Regions from separate parts of the Enterobacter sp. UNJFSC 003 genome, predicted to be linked through region 2. Evidence: predicted binding sites of a transcription regulator. Region 2 holds the regulator's gene; the other holds the start of a gene.

Region 1 (3,126 bases), on a different contig from region 2:
GGCGGTAACTGCACGTTGGTGTAGCCCATGCCAATGTAAGACTTAAAGCGCTTGTTACGGCCAGCAATGGCCTTCAGCTCCGCCAGTGCGGCGAATTCCGTGGTGGCTTCACCTACCTGAGGCGGCGTAGCAAGCTGGATATCTTTTGGCACGATCTGGCCGATCAGTGCGTTTAATGAATCCGCGCCAACTGTCTTCAGCATATCCTGCTGTTGCTGAGCATCCGGCCCAATGTGACGTTCAATGAAGGCGCCACGGTTTTCAAGCTGGCTTAAAGTCTGTGTCATGAGCGATGGTTCCTGAAACGTGCAGTGAATGTGTTTTCTCCCTCTCCCCAAGGAGGAGAGAGGTATGGCTTACTCGTCTTCTAACAGTGCTTCGTACGCGGTCGCATCCAGCAGCGCAGCAATCTGCGATTCGTCGCTGGCTTTGATCTTGAAGATCCAGCCGCCTTCATAAGGCTCGCTGTTGACCAGTTCCGGGGAGTCGCTTAGTGCGTCGTTCACGGCAACAATCTCACCGCTGACGGGGGCGTAGATATCAGAGGCCGCTTTTACGGACTCGGCCACCGCGCAGTCGTCGCCCGCGCTGACGGTGGCACCTACGTCCGGCAGGTCAACAAATACCATGTCGCCCAGCAGCTCTTGCGCGTGCTCGGTGATCCCTACGGTGTAAGTGCCGTCCGCTTCTTTGCGCAGCCACTCGTGTTCTTTGCTGTATTTCAGTTCTGCTGGCACATTGCTCATTGGAGTTCTCCTGATAAAAATGATTAGGCGACCGGCTTACCGGCGCGAACAAAAATCGGTTTGGTTACGTTGACCGGCATTTCACGGTTGCGGATCTGCACCACTGCCGTTTCGCCAATGCCGGCCGGAACGCGCGCCAGTGCAATACTGTAGCCCAGCGTCGGTGAGAAGGATCCGCTGGTGATCACGCCTTCGCGATGGTTGCCATCGGCATCGGTGAAACGCACCGGCAGCTCGCCGCGCAGTACGCCTTTTTCAGTCATCACCAGGCCAACAAGCTGTTCAGTGCCCTTTTCACGCTGCAGTTCCAGCGCTTCACGGCCAATGAATTCGCGGTCGACCGGTTCCCAGGCGATGGTCCAGCCCATATTAGCGGCCAGCGGAGAAACACCTTCGTCCATTTCCTGGCCGTACAGGTTCATGCCCGCTTCCAGGCGCAGCGTATCGCGCGCCCCCAGACCAGCAGGCTTCACGCCCGCGTCCACCAGCGCGCGCCAGAAATCAGCGGCTTTCTCGTTAGGCATCGCAATTTCGTAGCCCGCTTCACCGGTATAGCCGGTGGTGGCGATAAACAGATCGCCTGCCTGCACGCCGAAGAACGGCTTCATGCCTTCGGTGGCGTTACGCTGCTCGTCGCTGAACAGCGAGGCCGCTTTTGCCTGGGCGTTTGGCCCCTGAACGGCAATTAGCGACAGGTCATCACGAACGGTGATGTCGATGGCGTAAGGTTCAGCGTGTTGAGTGATCCAGGAGAGGTCTTTTTCGCGGGTAGCGGAGTTAACAACGAGGCGGAAGAAATCTTCAGCGAAGTAATAGACGATGAGGTCATCAATCACGCCGCCGGAGGCATTTAGCATGCCGCTATAGAGCGCTTTACCCGGCGTCTTCAGTTTGGCGACGTCGTTTGCCAACAGATAACGCAAAAACTCCCGGGTGCGGCTACCGCGCAGGTCGACAATCGTCATGTGGGACACGTCGAACATACCGGCATCGGTGCGCACCGCGTGGTGCTCATCAATCTGTGAGCCGTAGTGCAGCGGCATCATCCAGCCGTGGAAGTCCACCATGCGGGCGCCACATAACACGTGTTGTTCGTACAAAGGAGTCTGTTGAGCCATCTTTTCCTCGTTGAATAAGCAGGGCTGTCTTGCGTTTCGTGTGCCTGAATAGCCACAAAACCCGGCGCCGGGATCGCATTTCCGACCTTGACGCAAACGTTCTCTTTTACCTGAACTTACCACCGAAACCGGCGGTTAACCATAAGGTAAAACAGGTCATCACATTAGCTTATGACCAAAAAACGCTGAAAAGCCTACAGAGTTATTCACTGGAATAATGCGATTAAACCCGCATAAAGTTAACACTCGCCTAACATAATTTAGAACATGGTGATATTTAATGCCGAAAATCAGGCCAAATTTCCGTGACATCAAAAACGCGACATTAGTTAATCTAATGCGAAAAAGGAGGTGGAATTAGATTATTTCAAACGAGGACATTTCCCCGGCGCAGAGGCCGGGAAAATAAAATGTGATGGGGGTCTAAGTTAGCGCAGCCAGTGCGGGAGATCGTTAAGACCCATCGCCTGGCGAAGGAGTTGAGGTTTTACACCCGGGAGAGTATCGGCGAGCTTGAGACCAATGTCGCGCAGCAGCTTTTTGGCCGGATTTGCCCCGGCAAACAGCTCGCGAAAGCCCTGCATGCCCGCCAGCATCATCGCCGCACTGTGCTTGCGGCTACGTTCGTAGCGGCGAAGATAGAGATGCTGACCAATATCTTTGCCTTCACGCTGCAGACGACGCAGCTCCTCAACCAGTTCGGCCGCATCCATAAACCCGAGATTCACGCCCTGCCCGGCCAGCGGATGAATAGTATGTGCCGCATCCCCCACCAGCGCGAGGCGGTGCGCCGCAAACTGACGCGCATAACGGCCGGTTAACGGAAACACCTGGCGTTCACTCTCAAGCGTGCACAGGCCCAGACGGTTATCAAACGCCATGCACAGCGCCTGGTTAAAGGCCTCCGGCGTGGCTTCCTGCATCAGCTGCGCTTTTTCCGGCACCAATGACCAGACGATGGAGCACAGGTGCGGATCGCTCAACGGCAGGAAAGCGAGAATGCCGTCGCTGTGGAAAATCTGGCGTGCAATGCCGCCGTGTGGCTCCTCGGTGCGAATTGTCGCCACCATCGCATGATGCCGATAATCCCAGTAAGTCAGCGGGATATCGGCTTTATTACGCAGCCAGGAGTTCGCCCCATCCGCGCCCACCACCAGACGGGCAGTCAACATATCGCCGCTCTGGAGAGAGATAAACGCGTCGTTTTCGCCCCATGCAACCTGTTGGATTTGCGCGGGGGCGATTAGCGTCACGTCGCTGCA
Region 2 (3,126 bases):
CAGCCCAAAGAAGGCGCCGTGGTTCAGGCTGGTCAGAATACGGGACAGCATCAGCGTGGTGTAATCCGGCGCAATGGCGGAGAGCACATTGCCCAGCGTAAAGATGGCCATCAGGAAAATCAGCGCGTTGCGTCGCGCCCGATGCGAAAGCAACAGCGTCATCAGCGGAGCCCCCACCATCACGCCAATGGCGTAGGCGCTGATCAACATACCGGCCGCAGGGATAGAAACCTCTACGCCTTGGGCGATAACGGGCAATAACCCCATCGGGGAAAATTCAGTGGTGCCAATCCCAAAAGCGCCGATCGCCAGGGCCAGCAGGGGAAAATTGATTTTCATGCGTCAACTCCGGATGCCGTGTTATGTCGTAACACAGAACAAAGAAGCGGAAAGCATGACATCAATCACAAAAAATGAGAAGTTAACAAATTGGCAAAAGATTTTTGCCAGAGGGGTAACAATCGGGATAAGCAGGAGGGAGAGAACGCTCCCTCCGCGTAAATCAGTGCAGTACTGCCGTCAAACCTGCGGCAACAATCAGCGCCAGCACAATCACGGTCGTCGTCAGCGAAAACTTCAGATCGGTATTCATCAATTTTTCTCCTTTTAATCCCCCCACAAAAAGTGAGTCTGCTCATTTTTACACAGTTTACGTCAAAAATCTTCCTGGATTTAAACGGATATCCACTTTTGCTCTTCCCCTTTTCACCAAGATAGGACAAAATTCCACGCTAAATTTATTAGCGTACCGGCCATTGACCCCCTCCTGACGTCCTGAGTCGTTTTCCCGGCGTGTCGCAATTCCAGATTGCGTAATAAGGGTGAGAGAAGGCAAACGTTTACCTTCATGTTTTTCAGGAGCTTAGGATATGGTCTGGAGTGACATTTAATGGCAACAATTAAAGATGTGGCAAAACGCGCAAACGTTTCCACTACAACCGTATCACATGTTATTAACAAAACCCGTTTCGTTGCGGAAGAGACGCGCAATGCCGTCTGGGCAGCGATCAAGGAACTGCACTACTCGCCGAGTGCGGTTGCGCGCAGTCTTAAAGTTAATCACACCAAATCCATTGGTTTGCTGGCCACCAGCAGTGAAGCGGCCTATTTTGCCGAGATCATTGAAGCGGTAGAAAAAAACTGCTTCCAGAAAGGCTATACCCTTATCCTGGGCAACGCGTGGAACAACATTGAAAAACAGCGAGCCTATCTGTCAATGATGGCGCAGAAGCGCGTGGATGGTCTGCTGGTGATGTGCTCCGAGTACCCGGAGTCGGTGCTTTCCATGCTTGAAGAGTATCGCCACATACCGATGGTCGTTATGGACTGGGGTGAAGCGCGTGCCGACTTCACCGATTCCGTGATTGATAACGCCTTCGAAGGCGGTTATATGGCGGGACGTTATTTGGTGGAACGCGGTCACCGCGAAATTGGTGTGATACCGGGGCCGCTGGAGCGCAACACCGGTGCGGGCCGCCTGGCCGGGTTTATGAAAGCGATGGAAGAAGCGATGATCGCGGTGCCGGAAAACTGGATTGTTCAGGGTGACTTTGAACCCGAATCAGGCTATCGCGCGATGCAGCAGATTGTCTCCCAGCCGCACCGTCCGACCGCCGTCTTCTGTGGTGGTGACATCATGGCGATGGGTGCACTCTGTGCGGCAGATGAGCTGGGGCTGCGCGTACCGCAGGATATTTCCGTCATCGGGTATGACAACGTGCGTAACGCGCGCTTCTTTACCCCTGCGCTGACCACCATTCACCAGCCAAAAGATTCACTGGGCGAAACAGCCTTCAATATGCTGATGGACAGGATCGTCAACAAGCGAGAAGAATCCCAGTCAATTGAAGTTCATCCTCGCCTTATTGAACGCCGTTCCGTTGCGGATGGTCCGTTCCGCGACTACCGTCGTTAATCTCATACGGAGCCCGCTACGCTGGCTCCCGTAACCACTCCCGGTTAAGCGTATCACTGTCTCCCAGGTAATCCAGAAGCCAGGCCATTGCAGGTGATACATCGCTTTGCTGCCATGTCAGGCAACAGGCGGCATCCGGGAAGGGGTTCTCCAGCGTCAGCGCAGCCCATTCACCCGTGTCAATGCGCGGGCGCGCAAAATGGCCAGGCACCATTGCAACGCACAGCCCGGCGCTGAGGCAGGTCGCGGATGATTCCCAGTCCGGGGCCACAACCCGGCGCTGGTTATCCAGCAGCCAGGTAATACGCTTGGGCAACGAGCGCGAGGTATCTTCCAACACCAGCGACGGCCAGTTGCGCAGCGCGTCATCGCTCAGCGGCCCTTCCATTGTCGCCAGCGGATGCTCACGCGCCACCACGCATTTCCAGTTAAGCATGCCCATATCGCGGAACGCATAGCGCCCCCCGACGGGGATCGCCTGGGTTGCCCCAATCGCCATCTCCACCCTGCCGTCCGCCAGCGCGTCCCAGACGCCGTTGAACACCTCCTGGGACACCCGCAGCTCCACATCCGAGAAATGACGATAAAAATCAACAATCATCTGCCGCGTTCGTTCCGGTTTGACGATGTTATCTACCGCGATGGAAAGATGCCCTCGCCAGCCGTTAGCAATCTGCTGACACTGTTCTCGGGTGATCTGCATTTTTTTGATAACAGATCGCCCTTCTTTCAAAAACCACGCCCCGGCAGGCGTTAACTCAACGTCGCGATGACGCCGTTCAAACAGGGGAACCGCCAGCCACTCTTCCAGCTGGCGTACCGTATAGCTTATCGCCGAGGGCACGCGGTGTAGCTCCTGCGCTGCACCGCTAAAGCTGCCGTTACGCGCGACGGCATCCACAACTTCAAGAGAATAATCTGACCACATTTTCTGCCTGCAAAATTTTTGAATGCACCCGCCAAATATTAGCGTTTCACAAGCCGCTTTGCACTCCCTACACTCTGCGCCAACGTACACCTGCCTCCTCAAGGAGAAGAAATAATGCAACCTCATAAAGGATTTTTAGTCTGGCTCGCCGGTTTGAGCGTGCTGGGCTTTTTGGCCACCGATATGTACCTGCCGGCCTTTGCCGCGATGCAGGAAGATTTACAGACCCCGGCTGCCGCCATCAGCGCCAGCCTGAGCGTATTCCTTGCCGGCTTTGCCTTCG

Evidence for each region. Region 2 encodes PurR, which represses purine synthesis genes. Its sites were predicted from a motif close to CANGCAAACGTTTGCNTG; they were not measured.
Region 1: the regulator PurR is predicted to act here: its motif matches at 1,954-1,971, upstream of gcvT (glycine cleavage system aminomethyltransferase GcvT).

Annotation. Positions count from the first base shown of each region.
Region 1 covers NZ_JBAKHK010000007.1:113,849-116,974, forward strand. The annotation lists gene gcvP (aminomethyl-transferring glycine dehydrogenase) at 1-287, opposite strand, end outside; gene gcvH (glycine cleavage system protein GcvH) at 357-746, opposite strand; gene gcvT (glycine cleavage system aminomethyltransferase GcvT) at 770-1,864, opposite strand; gene ubiI (FAD-dependent 2-octaprenylphenol hydroxylase) at 2,293-3,126, opposite strand, start outside.
Region 2 covers NZ_JBAKHK010000002.1:256,151-259,276, forward strand. The annotation lists gene V5P19_RS07275 (MFS transporter) at 1-339, opposite strand, end outside; gene V5P19_RS07280 (YnhF family membrane protein) at 503-592, opposite strand; gene purR (HTH-type transcriptional repressor PurR) at 890-1,915, shown strand; gene punR (DNA-binding transcriptional activator PunR) at 1,932-2,843, opposite strand; gene punC (purine nucleoside transporter PunC) at 2,958-3,126, shown strand, end outside.